2 regions of the Paenibacillus motobuensis genome follow, and region 2 is predicted to be linked to the other one. Evidence: riboswitches for the same ligand, from Rfam matches in the RefSeq annotation. Region 2 holds a riboswitch; the other holds the start of a gene.
The links. Region 2 has a riboswitch for cyclic di-GMP ahead of ABD014_RS17335 (glycosyl hydrolase family 28-related protein). Riboswitches for the same ligand answer to the same signal wherever they lie in the genome.
Positions count from the first base shown of each region.

Region 1: linked by a shared signal. The riboswitch ahead of ABD014_RS22265 (methyl-accepting chemotaxis protein) and the one ahead of ABD014_RS17335 (glycosyl hydrolase family 28-related protein) in region 2 are both predicted to bind cyclic di-GMP.

Region 1 is NZ_BAAACX010000025.1:24,852-29,315, reverse strand. It holds gene spoIIE (stage II sporulation protein E) at 1-1,409, shown strand, start outside; cyclic di-GMP riboswitch class I at 1,595-1,683, shown strand; gene ABD014_RS22265 (methyl-accepting chemotaxis protein) at 1,841-3,592, shown strand; gene ABD014_RS22260 (non-ribosomal peptide synthetase family protein) at 3,656-4,464, shown strand, end outside.
Region 2 is NZ_BAAACX010000015.1:307,980-312,443, reverse strand. It holds gene ABD014_RS17340 (YveK family protein) at 1-567, opposite strand, end outside; gene ABD014_RS17335 (glycosyl hydrolase family 28-related protein) at 816-2,216, opposite strand; cyclic di-GMP riboswitch class I at 2,288-2,379, opposite strand; gene ABD014_RS17330 (glycosyltransferase family 4 protein) at 2,519-3,721, opposite strand; gene ABD014_RS17325 (hypothetical protein) at 3,926-4,464, shown strand, end outside.

The DNA.
Region 1 (4,464 bases), on a different contig from region 2:
AAGTGTTCAAGCAACTGTCGCGCAGCTTCGGTCAAATGGCCAGTAGCGGTGAAATGTCCAAGCAGAGTGAAGAGGTTGGCCATTTCATGGATGCGATTACTGAAGGGGCTTGTGGGAATTGCCTACGCCGCAAGGTTTGCTGGGACGGTAATTTCTATCAGACCTATAAATTAATGACGGAGATGATGACGGCTGTTGAAGATAATCCGGAGCTATCGAAGCGTGATCTGCCTCCCAAATGGAATAAGCTGTGTGTCAAGACGGATCAAGTACTCGATCTGATGAAGCAAGAATATAGCCTATATCAGAATGATATGCATTGGAAGCGGCAAATATACGATAGCAGACAGCTTGTAGCTGAACAGCTCTCAGGAGTCTCTCAAGTTATGGAGGATTTGGCGCGAGAGATTCAGCGCGAAGGCCAGGCGATGTATAAGCAGGAGGAGCAGATCCGGGACGCGCTCGACAAAATGGGGTTGTCTATTCATAGCATAGACATCATTAATCTGGACCATGGCAATGTGGAGATTGAAATTGTCCATGCGTATACTCGCGGGTTCGATGAGTGTCGGAAGATTATAGCGCCGCTATTATCCGACATTGTGGACGAGCATATTACGGTAGTCCGGGAGAATATGCCTACAGGCAGAGACGGACTAGCGACCGTAACTTTCGGTTCGGCCAAGACCTTCGAAGTGACGACAGGAGTCGCCGGAGCTGCTAAGGGCGGAGACTTGTTATCCGGGGACAGCTTTAGTGCAATGGAGCTTGGAAATGGAACCTATGCTGTTGCCATCAGCGACGGGATGGGCAATGGTGAGCGGGCCCGGCTGGAGAGCAGCACAGCGCTTGGCATTCTTGAACAGCTGCTTCAATCTGGTATGGATGAGAAATTAGCGGTGAAATCGGTCAATTCGATTCTCATGCTTCGTTCGCCGGATGAAGTATATGCTACGGTTGATATGGCTCTGATCGATGAGTTCTCCGCGCAGACGACGTTCCTCAAGATTGGTTCATCGCCGAGCTTTATCAAACGAGGGAATGAGGTTATACCGATTACGGCTAGCAATCTGCCGATTGGGATCATTCAGGATATTGAGATTGATCTGGTTACGGTGCAGCTGCTTCCCGGCGACATTTTGATTATGATGACGGACGGAGTGTATGATGCTCCCGGTTATGCTGTGAATAAGGAACTGTGGATCAAACGGATGATCTCGGAGATTCATGCGGATGACCCGCAGGAAATCGCCGACTGTCTGTTGGAGACAGTGATCCGCTATCAGAAAAATACGATCCATGATGATATGACAGTTGTAGTAGCTAAAATTGACCATTTGTTGCCCGAGTGGGCGACCCTGCATATTCCAGGAATATCAAGGCTGGAGCGACCGCGGACTGTAAGCTGACACGTGATAAGCAGTCATTTATTAGCAGGATAGGACTTAAGTAGCGAATCAAAAGATGGTAAAATTCATATAACGTACACAATTATGGTATTATTTATCATGGGAATGTTTTGAAAATCATAGTAAGATTATCATGTCGTGTTGTCGAAATTTGTTAGATAGATCCATCCATCGAACTAATTTTATACATGTTTGGGCAAAGCTATCGAAAGGTAGTGACGCAAAGCTATAGGGACTAATTCTCCTTATGGGGGTATGTCAGCCAGTTGCTAAAAGAGGTAACCTATAGTGTTTGCTATGCGGTTATCTTTTTTTTTGCCTAAATTTTGGGTGGATCTGCTTATTGAAGGGAGAATGTAAAAAAAAGCAATTTATTGAAAGGAATTATACTTAATTCCAAGTCACTATCTGGAACGAAAAGGAGACTGAATATGAAGATTTTTGGTTTTTTTAACCGTTTGAGCATTGTCACGAAAAATATGTTGTTAACGAGTGTCTCTATTCTGATGACCGGTGTTATCTTGATTGCTGCCAGCTACTATATTCAAGGTGCCGTATTAACTAATCAGTTGGAGGACAACTCACAGAAGGTCATGGAGGCCTGGAAGGACAGGATCACTCCGGAAGAAGCCAAAGCGGCGGTGACAGACACGGATCGCAATTCGGAGCTTCAGAAGAAGCTGACGAAGGTATTTGATGACTTGTCAGCGACTCACCCCGATGTTGCACAAGGTTATATTTTTGGAGCGAAGGTAGAGAACGATAGTACCCAGATGATCGCTTTTCCGACGGCAATCCTTGATATGTTCGAGGGTGAGGGCTTGTTCCTGGGCGATATGCTTGGACAGCCTGCTTACCATGTGAAGGGCGTCGAGGAAATGCTGAAGACAAAGAAAATTACGTTCACAAAGCCTTATAAGGACGATTACGGTGTTTGGTTGACGGTACTCTATCCGGTTCAGGACAAGAATGGTGAAATATTCTCATACATAGGCATGGATTTCGATGCCAGTCTAATTATGACCGGTCAAACCGATTTGCTGAAATATACGGTTCTCGCGCTTATTGCCATTCTGATCGTTATTTTATCGTCTCAATATTTCACGACCCGGAGGACTTTTGCACCCGTGAAGGATCTTATGTCCGCATTGGATAAGCTTAGCAAAGGCGATTTCAGCGTACAGTTGAAGACGGATGAGAGCGAACTGGGTCAGGTGAATGAGAAGTTTAATGCAACGGTTCGCAATATGAATGAACTGGTAGCGACGATCAAGACGGTCTCTATTCAATCGGCCGATCAGTCGAAGATTCTGTTCGAGACACTGGAGACGAATCATGAGAGCTCTATGGCGATCAGCGATAATATTGAAGAAATCTCAGAGAAGGCCTCGCAGCAGAGCAAGTCGATCTCCGAGAGTGTTACTTCACTGGAAGAGATCAATTCAGGCGTAGGAACGATTGCTAGCAGCACTTCAGCGTTGTCTGATGCATCGATGCAGATGAAGGACAAGTCTGAGATTGGACGGGATAATATCAGTGGGGTTATTAAGCAGATGGATTCCATCCAGCAATCCGTGCAGCAATCGGTCGTATCGATTGAACAACTGCAAAGACGTTCCGGGCAAATTGAGGAGATCGTACAGGTGATTACACAAATCGCCGAACAGACTCATCTATTGTCGTTAAATGCCAGCATTGAGGCGGCCAGAGCAGGCGAGGAAGGACGAGGCTTTGCAGTTGTAGCTAACCAGGTGAAGAAGCTGGCTGAGGAGTCTGCCAAGTCAGCAGAGCAGATCGCTGATCTGGTTCACTATATCCAGAAAGAGACAAGCACAGCCGTCGCCGCAATTGGCGAAGGAGAACGGAATGTTGCTACCGGTATCCAGGTCGTTCGAGAGACAGGAGAGCTCTTCGCTACGATACTAGATGGTACAGATTCCGTGACCAGTCAAATTCAGGAGGTATCTGCGGCTACCGAGGAGATGGTAGCTGAGACAGAGCAGATTACGGCGACCATTAAGCAGATTGCCGAATATGCAGAGAGAAATGCGGTTATCTCCGAACGAATCAAGGAGAGTGCCATGGAGCAGAGGGCTTCTTCCGACAATATTATGAGTTCTGCCGAGCACTTGAATCAAATCTCTGGAAAGTTAGAGAAACTAGTAGAGGGATTGAAGCTGTAATTATTCAAGGGGAGACTTATCGAACACCCCTAAATAGAGAGAGAGAATAGGAGCTGAACATTTGTGAGTACCCTACTGATGAATAAGAAAGCCCGGGAATATTGGCTAAGAGAGCTTCAGCCGCCATTATCCGGATTTCATATCCATACTGACTACCCAGATTTAGCAATGGCCAGCGAGTCCAAGAGTATGACCTATGAATTGAATATTAGTTCATCATTCAAGAGACAGACGGTCCAGGAAACTGATATTCAGACTTGGCTAATCGCTTGTTATTATGTCTTCCTATATCGTATGAGCGGTGAACAGGATCAAATTGTTGGAATACAAGCCACGGATGGCCGAATCCTTCCAATACGGATTCATACTGAGGCTGGGATTCCATTCAGCCAGTTGCTATCAGCTATAGCGGAGCGGCTTGTTCTATCCAATGAAGCCAGCTTGCCTATTCAGGAGATTGAGAAACTGGTTTCGCAGTCTCCTGTAGTGCAGACCATCTATGGACGAAACGCCGCTTATGAAGCCAGTCGTCTTAACTGGTATGTGCGGACAGAGGAGGAAAAGTGGGTAGCTGAGATCACCTATTCGAGCCACCTGTTCAAAGAGAGTACGATTAACAAGTTCGCGAGACATTTTCAATGTATTGCTCAGGCGGTATTGGATCGTCCGGATATTGTTCTGGGCGACATTTCCATCATGACCGATGAGGATGTACTGGCTTATGAGAAGCTTAATGATACCGCTAGAAATTGGGGAGTAGAGCTGACGATTACATCGATGCTCTGCAGGACTGTCGAGAGTTTCCCAGACCGAATTGCGCTGTCGTCGGCTGAGTGGAAGTTGACCTATGCTGAGTTGGACCGGTTATCCAA
Region 2 (4,464 bases):
CACAACAACTAATCCAGTGAAGAAGCCAATAAAGGTGCCAATCGCCAGGTTCAGCATCTTGCGCGGACTTACCGGAATCGATGCGTCCTCCATGTTGGCATAATCCAGTACAATCACATTCGCATTAGGAACGATATCTGTAGATTTTTCTATAAATGCATCTGCAAAGCTGTTAGCAATATCTACGGCCTCCTGGGGATGATCATGCTTGGCATATAGGATGATAACCAAAGTGCCAGGGTCTGTTCTGACCTTAACCCTCTCCAGAAGCTCATATGCCGTCTCCTTCGTATTCAATTTCTTCTTCGCTTCATTGGCGATATAACGGCTCTGGATCGCATCCTCATATGTCTTCGTCAGGGCCTGGCTGGCCAAGAAGTCGTTATAAGTCCCCGATTCCGCTGAAGCCAGAGTTGCTACTAGACTAGCAGTGGCCTGATATTGAGGTTTTACAATCGCATTCAACAAAAAAACGCCTCCCACACAAATTAGAAGCGTAATCAAGAAGGCAATCATATGTTTCCTTACGGATTTGAATAAATAACTAAGATCCAAGCAGCGGTTCACCCCAAACTATGGATTAATATGACAAATAAAGAAGAACTGTGTCGACTAGGTAAAAAGTCGCCAATTTAACACTTTTATATTAACACAAAACAAAAATCTTGGTACCTTTTTTTTCCTAACATTCTATTTTATTTTTCCATATATATAATATTCCTCACCTCGAAGGAATCTGGATTAAAGCAAAAAAAACCTTCCTGACAGCGTAACTGCCCAGAAGGTTCTCATCCATATTTTATATAAAAACATGCTTAGAAATTATCAGCGGATACCTCTACATTAACATTCGACTTCGCTAGCAAAATATTGAAGGACTTGCTCTTCACTGTATTGTCCTTAACAACGATGTCCTTCTGGACACAGTTCTCCAAATAGGTGGACAAGTCGATTCCGCTCTTCGTTGTCTGAATCATATTGCCTTCTATAGAGCCCTTCTCCGCATTCTGCCAAGTCCATATCCCCTTCTCGGCATTCTCAATCGTATTGCTGGTGATCTGGAATTGCTTCGTATTGCCGACCCGAATCGCTGTCGTGCCTTCAACCGTACTCTTGGAGCCCATCTTGATCTTATTGCCGTGAACAGTAACATTGCTGACGGTCTGCGACGCACTTACCTCAATCGCTGCATAATAGCTTCCTTCGCCATTGATCGTATTGTTCCGAATCGTATTGTCGGAGCCGTATACACTAATGCCCGAGTACATGTCCGGAGCCAGCTTGCCACTGTCCTTGCCTTTGTAATAGTTGTTGTTCAGGTACGAATTCGTAATCCGGTTATTCTCAACGGTGATCCCTTGCGCATATATCTTAATGGCTCGCTTGGCATTATGATCGAATGTATTGCCGACAATCACACTCTTCGTATTCGTGCCCTGCTTGCTATCCACATTCGGATCCTCGTAATAAATACCGTCTCCATCATCCGCCGGTCCAATATGATGAATATGAGAGTTCTTGATAGCAACGTTCACCGCTGCCTTCTCCTTGGAGCCCCAAGTCGTCGTCACGTAGATTCCTCTTGAAATCAAGCTGCCAGCAGTTAGATTAACCGCGGAGATATTCTTTACTTCTGTAGAATCAATCTCTATCTGATTGGTATTCCCGTACACGACGATTCCTGACACAACGCCAGTATAATAGTCACTGGCCGGGTCCTTGCTATGCGTAGCGTTTGAGATAATACTCTTCTTGATCTTCACATCGCTGCTTCCGCCGCTGATAACAAGTACGCGATTCACAGCCATATTGCCGTCCAGTGTAATGTCGCTGATCGCAATATGACTTCCCGTAGCCCTCATCATCTCCCAGCCGAAGCTGCGATTGCTGGCTTGAATTACAGAGCTTGCTCCATCCCCGATAATCGTCGTATTCCCTTCGACAATCAGCGTCTTCTCCGGATTCACCATATACGTTCCAGCCGGAAAATACACGCGGCCCCCGCGGCCCGCGGCCGCATCTAGCGCCTGCTGTACAGCGGACGTATCGTCCGTGCTTCCATCGCCTACCGCGCCATAATCTTTCACATTCAATTCCGCGCTTCCAGCTGCCGAAGCAACTGCTGCAGCGTTACCTGGAACAGGCATGATTACGCCGCTAAGCACTATAATTAAAACTATGAAAACTATGCTTCTGAATATACGGTTCATCATCATAATCACTCCTAGGATAAAAAAATAGAAGGCCCCTTGTCTCAGGACCTTCCTACTCTCATATCCTAAGAACCTTCGGGAACTGGCTGGCATGTGAGAGTTGTCGTCTCACGAAGCCCCTATAGCTTTGCGTCCCGCGCTTTCACGCGGTTTGCCGTTTCGTCGTTCTCATATTCAATTCGGAGTTTCATAGATTCATAGTTTTATAGTATGCAAGTAATCTATCAAAGTTGAATCGAAATTAGCCTTTATTTCGACAAGATCAGTCTATTAAATATTAACATATTCTCTCATAATCTGTAAATCTATTTTCCTATTTCTCTCTCACTATATTGATGGGTCGAGTCCTTCTTATTACCCTGGTTCCTCTCCTTAATATCCCACTGTCTCGCCGTATCGGTGTATATTGGAGTCACCTCGCCTAATACATGAGACACTGAATAGAGGGAGATAAGTCTGTCGCGGTTCGCGCGAATGTCGGCTCTCAGTTGTGGATTGTCGTACAGCTCCCAAATACGCTCAGCGAATTCAGACGGCTCGTCCAATCCAACCAAAAAGCCGTGTGTCCCAGGCTCTACCAAATCCCGATTCCCCCGCACATCTGTAGCGACTACAGGCAAACCGGTAGCGATCGCCTCCATAATATTTACAGGCAGCCCTTCCTGTCTGCTGGACGACACGGCGATATCCGCCAATGCATAGATCTGATCCATATCCGTACGATGGCCGAGAAAGGTAACGACATTTTCCAATCCTAACTGGCTGACCTGCTCCCGATATTGTCCTTCCAATGCACCCTGCCCAGCCAAAAGCAGCCGAAGACGGGGAATTCTCTCTCTCAATAGAGAGATAACCTCCAGGAGATAGGCCTGATTCTTACGTTGACTTAACTCGGCAGCATAAATCATGATGAACTCGTCAGACTCGATGCCATGCAATTCCCTTAGCTGCTTCTTCTCTTGTTCATGGACAGGCTTATATTTGTCAAAATCGATTCCGACGCCATGCACAAAAGCGATCGCTCCTGCCTTGAATTGATGGTCTAGTGCCCGGTTGTAATCCTCCGCGTTCATTGTTAATAAACAGTCAGTATAGCGAGATAAATACTTCTCTACAGGATAATAGAGCAGCCAATTCTGAAATGAAGCGCCCTTGAAGAAATGGAATCCATGAGCAGTATAGAGAACCCGCGTGCCTGTGCGGCGGGCCTGTCTCGCTGCAAGTCGGGTCAATACTCCCCCCATCGGAGTGTGGCAGTGGATGATCTCATAATTATTTTCCCGTACAATATCCTTCAACTGCCGATAAGCCCGCCAGTTATCCAGCTTGAATGGAGAACGCTGTATCGGAATATTGAACTGTTTGTCCACATAGGGAATGGCCTCCGTTCCATAAGTTGCAGCGTGTACCTCCCAGCCCTGCTCCTGAAACCAGCGCAAATACGGTAAATGGAATGCTTTCAAATGGGAGATTACAGTAGCGCAGAATAATACCTTTTTAGGCACAATACTCACTCCAAATTCGTTATTTTATGCGAATTATGGTGGAGTCTAGCTGACTTGTCTAAAATATATCAATGAAAAAATAGAATTACAATAAAAACCAGTTGGTACTCAAAAATTGCATGACTTGTCCGTCTACGTTTGCTATATTGTTCATAGATAATTCCAGATATAACTAACCTCGCCACTTCATCATATTGGAGGCGATTTATGGGAACTCTTCATCAAGAGCACGAGATGCTGACTAGATGGGCCGACTTTAATCATCTTAAATGGGGATGCAGCGCCAACATTGTCAAATTTCAGAACTCTGATTCGAATGCCTATATTGAGAGCCTGTTCTTCTTCAATCAAAAAGGCAAACTCTTTCTTCCGCCTCTCAATCCGTTCCACCCTACCTTCTTTCACCCGACGCCAACGGATAAGCCTTACCGAATCAACCAGCAATGGCGGCAGCTGTCGCAGCAAATGACCGAGGAGATCATTCGTCACGGGGGATCTGCAAGCTTTGTTCTTCCGCCAGATATCACTGACATTCGTCCATTTCTATGGCGTGGATTCAAAGCCAATGTTAAATACACTTATCATCTCAAACTGCCGTATTCGCTTGAGCAGGCTAGCACCGAAATTCGCAGCAAGATCAAGAAAGCAACACAAACTGGCTACCGATCTGCATTGACACAAGACATGAATGAGATATTTCCATGTCTGATTGCCACGGAGAACCGGAAGGGATTTCACCATGATCT